Linked DNA regions of Methyloterricola oryzae. The protein of the gene in region 2 binds, or shares a complex with, the protein of the main gene of each other region. Links are inferred from orthologs where the notes say so. Each region holds a gene or a part of one and is shown on either strand. Other genes may lie near its edges.

The links. Proteins that work in one complex are often made in the same cells at the same time.
Region 1: the proteins of tsaB (region 2) and tsaD are in contact, whole or in part, in a solved structure (PDB 4WQ4), measured with the Escherichia coli proteins. The link is inferred for Methyloterricola oryzae from one-to-one orthologs.

What each region holds. Positions count from the first base shown.
Region 1 is NZ_JYNS01000005.1:206,613-209,857, forward strand. What follows is about bases 289-3,245. They hold tsaD (tRNA (adenosine(37)-N6)-threonylcarbamoyltransferase complex transferase subunit TsaD), read right to left. Parts: upstream 2,296-3,245; coding sequence 1,282-2,295; downstream 289-1,281. Other genes in these bases: folB (dihydroneopterin aldolase), read right to left, coding at 289-608; plsY (glycerol-3-phosphate 1-O-acyltransferase PlsY), read left to right, coding at 692-1,276; rpsU (30S ribosomal protein S21), read left to right, coding at 2,412-2,645; EK23_RS09440 (GatB/YqeY domain-containing protein), read left to right, coding at 2,673-3,125; dnaG (DNA primase), read left to right, coding at 3,186-3,245. Outside these bases: folK (2-amino-4-hydroxy-6-hydroxymethyldihydropteridine diphosphokinase), read right to left, coding at 1-250; more of folB, read right to left, coding at 243-288.
Region 2 is NZ_JYNS01000012.1:85,612-89,187, reverse strand. The notes cover bases 327-3,326. They hold tsaB (tRNA (adenosine(37)-N6)-threonylcarbamoyltransferase complex dimerization subunit type 1 TsaB), read left to right. Parts: upstream 327-1,481; coding sequence 1,482-2,171; downstream 2,172-3,326. Other genes in these bases: EK23_RS21935 (bifunctional diguanylate cyclase/phosphodiesterase), read left to right, coding at 2,976-3,326; EK23_RS15370 (hypothetical protein), read left to right, coding at 2,301-2,483; yoaA (DNA repair helicase YoaA), read left to right, coding at 327-1,485. In the rest of the region: more of yoaA, read left to right, coding at 1-326; more of EK23_RS21935, read left to right, coding at 3,327-3,576. UniProt on the Escherichia coli protein: Required for the formation of a threonylcarbamoyl group on adenosine at position 37 (t(6)A37) in tRNAs that read codons beginning with adenine.

The DNA of each region.
Region 1 (3,245 bases), on a different replicon or contig from region 2:
TCGCATCGCGGGTGCGGCCGTGACGGTCCTCGATCTCTGACAGCCTGGCCGCAACCTGTTGTACCGGCAACTCGGTGCGAAACCCCACCACCAGGTTGTAGAACGGGTCTCCCTCAAATCCGACCGCCTCGCTTTCGTAGACGCCGGAAACGCTCAGCGCGCCGAAGATGTCTTCCAGGTCCGCGAGCGCGCCGGGGATATGGATGTCCCTATCCACGTTGCTGCCGATGCTGAGGTAAACCTCAACCATGGCAGGTTCTCTCGCCCCGCTCGATGATGATGCCCACGTCGCTTGCGCCGCTGATGGCACCCTTCTTGTTCAGGGTCAGCCGCACCCAGGGCACCTTGAAATCCGAGATCAAAATATCGCAGATGCGTTCCGCCAGCGTTTCCACCAGAAAAAAAGAACTGCCTTCCACGAAGCTGATTATGCTCTTGGAGACGGCCTTGTAGTCCAGGGTGTCCTCGATCGCGTCGGAAGCGGCGGCCTTGCGGATGTCGCAGGCCATCTCCAGGTCGAGCACGACGGTCTGCCTGATCTTGCGTTCCCAGTCATAGATGCCGATGACTGTCTCGATCTGTAGGCCCCGCAGAAATATAATGTCCATCATCTATCCGGTCGGTTTGGTCTGTTTGAAATTGGTATCACAGAACTCCGGCGCACTTCAACTTTACGTAAGAGATTTGACGCATGCTGCAGTGGTTTCTGGTCCCGTTCGCCTACCTGCTGGGATCGCTCTCCAGCGCCGTCATCGTGAGCCGCTTGCTGCAGCTTCCGGACCCCCGCGAGGAGGGTTCGAAAAATCCCGGCGCCACCAACGTGCTGCGACTGGGCGGCAAGAAGGCCGCCGTCATCACCCTCTTGGGAGACATGTTCAAGGGGTTGATACCCTTGCTCGTGGCCAAGGGCCTGGACGCGCCGGTGGAAATTCTGGCGGCGGCGGGCGTCGCGGCCTTCCTCGGGCATTTGTATCCCGTGTTCTTCGGTTTCCGTGGCGGCAAGGGCGTAGCCACCGCCTTGGGCGTGCTGCTGGGATACTCCTGGGTCACCGGCACTGCCGTGCTCGTCACCTGGCTGGTGGTGGCCTACTTCTCCCGGATGTCGTCGCTGTCGGCCCTGATCGCGGCGGCTCTGGCGCCGGTGTATGTGGGCTGGTGGCTGGGGGGCTTGCCGCTGGTTTCGGCGACGGTCCTGATGAGCGCCTTGCTGATCTGGCGCCACCGTGAAAACATTGCGCGCATCCGGCGCGGCGAGGAGTCCCGCATCGGCCGCTGAATCGGTCAAGGCGGACTGAGTTCGTCCAACGGCCAACGCGGCCGCACGAAGACATCGGCTTGCGCCGATTGTTCGCCGAGCAGCCGCTGACAGCCGGCGAAGGCGATCATGGCTCCGTTGTCGGTGCAAAACTCCATGCGCGGGAAGTGGACGGTGAATCCGTCCTGCGCGCCCGCCCGTTCCAGTTTCTCGCGCATCAGCCGGTTCGCGCTGACTCCGCCGGCCGCCACCAGTCGCTTCAGCCCCGTCTGCTTCAGCGCGCGTCGGCATTTGATCAGCAGTGTGTCCACCACGGCTTCCTGGAAGGCATGGGCTACATCGGCCTTGTCATGCGCTGTGCCCGGAGACTGCGCCAGGGTGGTGAGGGTGTGGGTCTTGAGGCCGCTGAAGCTGAAGTCCAGCCCCGGCCGGTCGGTCATTGGGCGAGGAAAAACAAAGCGCCCCGGAGTGCCCCCCTCGGCCAGCCTGGCCAGGGCGGGGCCCCCGGGATAGCCCAGGCCCAGCATTTTCGCGGTCTTGTCGAAGGCTTCCCCGGCGGCGTCGTCCACCGATTCGCCCAGTGTCTGATAGGCACCGATTCCATCCACCCGTACCAGCAGCGTGTGGCCGCCCGATACCAGCAGGGCGATGAAGGGAAACGGCGGCGGATCGGGCTCGAGGAGGGGAGCGAGCAAATGCCCTTCCATGTGGTGCACCGGCATGGCGCGAATACCCCAGGCCCAGGCGAGGCTGCGCGCCACGGAAGCGCCTACCATCAGCGCGCCGATGAGACCGGGACCCGCCGTGTATGCGATGGCGTCGATCTCCTCGCGTCGGGTCTGTGAATCGGACAACAAGGATCGCAGGAGCGGGACCAACTTGCGGATATGGTCGCGCGAGGCCAGTTCCGGCACCACCCCTCCGTACTCGGCATGGATCGCCACCTGGCTGTAGAGGGTATGTGCCAGGAGGCCTTGTTCGGAGTCGTAGAGGGCGACCCCGGTTTCGTCGCAGGATGTCTCGATGCCCAGCACTTTCATGGTGGTTTCTGCTTTTGCTTTATGAATGGAGGCGAGTATAATCGCGGGTTTGATTATCAGGGTAGCCCCAAATTGGGGTGCGTAGAAATTTTTTCAGTTATTTATCGGGAAGTTACATGCCGTCCATCAGAATCCGTGAGAACGAGCCTTTCGAAATCGCTATTCGCCGCTTCAAACGTGCCTGCGAGAAAGCCGGGGTTTTGTCCGAGGTTCGCCGCAGAGAGTTTTACGAGAAGCCCACCGAAGAGCGTAAGCGCAAGGCCGCCGCGGCAGTCAAGCGTCACCTGAAGAAACTTTCCCGAGAGCGCTTTGCCCTGCAGAACTTGCGCAAGGGCCGTCCTACGCCCTGATTCCCCTGCGTCGAGCGGATGTGAGTCATGAGTGACATGTCGCTTAAACAACGCATACAGGACGATATGAAGTCCGCCATGAAGGCCGGAGAGAAGGACCGGTTGGGCGTGATCCGCCTGATCATGGCCGCCATCAAGCAACGCGAGGTGGATGAGCGCATCCAACTGGACGACGCTCAGGTGCTGGCGGTGCTGGACAAGATGGTGAAGCAGCGCCGCGAGTCCATCGCGCAGTACACCAAGGCAGGCCGAAACGACCTGGCCGATGTGGAAGCCGCCGAAGTGGCCGTGATCCAGGATTATCTGCCTCAAGCACTCAGCGACGCGGAAATCGATGCCCTGATCCGATCCGCCGTGGCGGAGACGTGCGCGTCCGCCATCGGCGATATGGGCAAGGTCATGGCGCTGTTGAAACCGCAGATGCAAGGGCGCGCAGATATGGCAGCGGTCAGTGCGCGTATCAAAGCCATGCTGGGGTGATTCTGTCCTTTTCGGTGACGGCAACGTGCCGTTCTTCTGAGTGCTGCCTGCCTAGGCGCGATGGCCGGTAAGATCCCGCGCGCCTTTATCGAAGATCTCGTTGCGCGTATCGACTTGGTC
Region 2 (3,576 bases):
ACCGGGGTGGCGGAAGCCTCGCCCTTGTGGATACAGGTCACCTCCACCGCCGACAACTGCCTGGGGCAGGAATGTCCCAAGCTGGCGGACTGCTTCCTGGTGAAAGCCCGGCGCACGGCCCAGGAAGCCGAGGTGCTGGTGGTCAATCACCATCTGGTATGGGCCGACTGGGCCTTGAAGACCGATGGTTTCGGCGAATTGTTACCGAAAGCCGAGGTAGTCGTTATCGACGAGGCGCACCAGTTTGCCGAGACGGCGGCAAACTTTCTGAGCCTGACGATCACATCGCGGCAGATCAACGAACTCGCCGACGACGTGGTGACCGAGCAGGTCAAGGACGCGCCGGACCAGCCTGAGCTTTCCAAAAGCGCCGAAGACCTGGAAAACCGGGCCGCCGAGCTGCGCCTTTCGCTCGGTGCGGAGATGAGGCGGGACGCCTGGGCAGCGGTCAGCCACGACGAGCGGGTGCGCGAGAGCTTGCAAGCGCTGCAGCGGCAGCTTGAAGACCTAGGCCTGGAATTGCGGCAGGCGGCGGTGCGGGGCAAGGGCCTGGAGGCCTGCTGGAAGCGTTGCGAGGAACTGCAGGGTCGGCTGGCAGCATTTCTCGAAGAGCGCGAAAGCGATGCGGTGCGCTGGTTCGAGACCCAAAAGCGCGGATTCTCCCTGAGCCGAACGCCGCTGGAGGTCGGGGATGAATTTTCCCGTTTTCACCAGGCGTCGGAGGCGGCCTGGATCTTCACTTCGGCCACCTTGAGCGTGTCCAGGCGATTCGAGCATTTTACCCAGGCCTTAGGTCTGCGCGATGCCGACGCCCGCGCCTGGGACAGTCCCTTTGATTATCCGCGTCAGTCGCTGCTGTATGTGCCCATGGATCTGCCCGACCCGTCTGCGCCGGATTACACCGCTAGCGTGGTGCAGGCCGCCGTTCCGGTGCTGCAGGCCAGTCGGGGCAGGGCATTCTTTTTGTTTACCAGCTACCAGGCTATGCAGACCGCCGCGAACGTGTTGAGGGATCAACTGCCCTATCCGCTGTTCCTGCAAGGCACCTTGCCCAAGGCAGCCCTGGTGGATGCCTTCCGGGCGGCGGGAGACGGCGTATTGCTCGGCACCGCCAGCTTCTGGGAGGGGGTGGATGTGCGCGGACCGGCCCTGTCCTGCGTCATCATCGACAAACTACCTTTCGCCGCGCCCAGCGACCCGGTTTTGAACGCCCGCCTGGAGGCCCTGAAAGCCCGCGGCCAGAGCCCTTTTGCCGGGTATCAGTTGCCTGCGGCGGTGATCGCGCTCAAACAAGGGGTGGGGCGTCTGATCCGTTCCAGCGATGACCGTGGCGTGCTCATGTTGTGCGATCCCAGGATCGTCAGCCGGCCTTACGGCAAGGTTTTTCTCAACAGCCTGCCGCCTATGCGGCGGACCCGCCTACTGGGTCGGGTACAGGCTTTTTTCGCCGAGGAGGCGGCGGGAATCCCGCCGAACGACCCATGAAGATTCTGGCCGTTGAAACCGCTACGGAAGCCTGCTCCGCCGCCTTGTACGTGGATGGTGCAGTGCTGGAGCGCTATGAACTCGCTCCGCAGCAGCATAATCACCTGATCATTCCCATGCTTGATTCCATTCTGGCGGAGGCCGGCCTGGGCCTTGCTCAGCTTGATGCGCTGGCCTTCGGACGGGGGCCGGGCTCGTTTACCGGTGTGCGCATCGCCACCGGCGTGATCCAGGGGCTGGCCTTTGCCAAGGATTTGCCCGTGGCGCCGGTGTCGACCCTCGCGGCCTTGGCACTGCAGGCCTTCGACGAGGCCGAAGACGGCCATGCCTTCACCTGCATGGATGCGCGCATGGGGGAGGTGTATTGGGGCGTCTACGCGCGGACGCCCGAAGGGGTGGAGTCGATGCTGATGGAATCGGTGGGGCCCGCCGATTCCGTCGCCGTCCCGGCAGAACTGGCGGGAATCGGCATCGGCTCGGGTTGGGGGCCGTATGGGGACACCCTCAGACAACGGGTGGGCGGCGCCCAGTTGCGTGGGGTGATTGAGGGCCGATTCCCGCGCGCCGGCCACGTCGCGCGCTTGGGCAGCAGTATCGTTCTCGGGGGGGCGTGCGTTGCCGCTGAATTTGCGCAACCGGTTTACCTGCGCGACGACGTGGCGAAAAAGCCGGCTCCGCGGGTTTGAGTAAGCTGTACGAAAATGGAGAATGCCAGAAAGTTGAGTTGGATCAAATAACCATACTTCGGTTAAGGTAATGTTTGCCTGCGCGTCAAGCTTGACCGCCTCAAACAACCAAAAATGCGAGGAGATACTATGGAGCAGCAAAAAGATTACTTCTGGGTCTACATCGGCGGCGTGGTACTGATTGCCGGTTCAGTACTCTTTATGGTGAAGAGTTCCGAGCATGAAAAATATGCAACGGCCTCCAAGGCCATCGCGGAAGACTCTTCCAATTCCGCTTATCGCGATACCGCCCACTATGGGATCGGGAAGTAGCAGGATCTCCGTCGTGTGAATGGGAAGTCCACCCATGGCTAGGACGCGCGGCGCAGCCAGAGGAGGCAGGCGGCCAGGCTAAAACCTGGGGGCGATGGGTTGAGATACCACTCGCAATCGATTCGCAGGAACCGATTGCGAATCGGCAAAACTCCGGCGCGCAAGGTGCCGGACAAGCGAGCCAGATATCCAGGAAGGTATCTGGCTCGTTTTATACCCGCTAAAGAAAGTTGCCTTATCTTTTTATCAGGTCTGAAGGAGAAGCCAAAGGCCCATTTTCCATCACATCCTGCTCATAAGGCTTGCCGCGTGCACATCAAGTCTTCGCCGCCTGGCCTGCGTTCTCGGCCTCAGTAGAATCACCACGTTCCCCAAGCAGCCGTTACAAGGCGCCCGATCTTCTGCACAATGCACTAGTATTTCGCGAGTCAGCGCATTTCGGTCCGGCAGCACGCTGGGTGCGCAAGGGAGCCATACCATGTCCGAGCCGTTATGAGCCGACGCTTTTCGCCCAGTGCGGTGGCCGTTGCCTACGCGGCTTTTGGTGTGCTCTGGATTGCGGTGTCCGACCGCCTGCTGAGCCTGATCGTCGACAGTCCGGCCTTGCTGGTCCGCATCAGCACGGTCAAGGGCTTTGGGTTCGTCCTGTTCACAGCGGGCTTGTTGTATTTCCTGCTGAAGGCCAAATTGGCCCCTCCCGATTCGCCTTCGCCCACAGGGACGTTTTCCTATCAGCGGGGCCAGCGCTATTTCATCCTTACCTTCCTTGGTCTGGCCCTGGGTGCCCCCCTGCTCGGCTATGGCATCTACAGGGTGCACAGTCCGCAGGTAGAACGGGAGGCCCTGTCCAATCTCACCGCCATTGCCCGCCTCAAGGTGGAGGAAATTGAAGGCTGGCTGGCGGAGCGGGATGGCGACGGCTTCGCACTGGCAACCAGTCGCGGGTTTGCCGATCTGGTCCAGGCCGGTGCCATGCATCCGGATGACCCGGGATCGGTCAACCGGCTTTTAGAACGCCTGGAAAATCTACGCACAGCGTATGCGTACGACCAGATATCGGTGTTCAGCCCCGAAGGGCGGACACTGGCGGTCG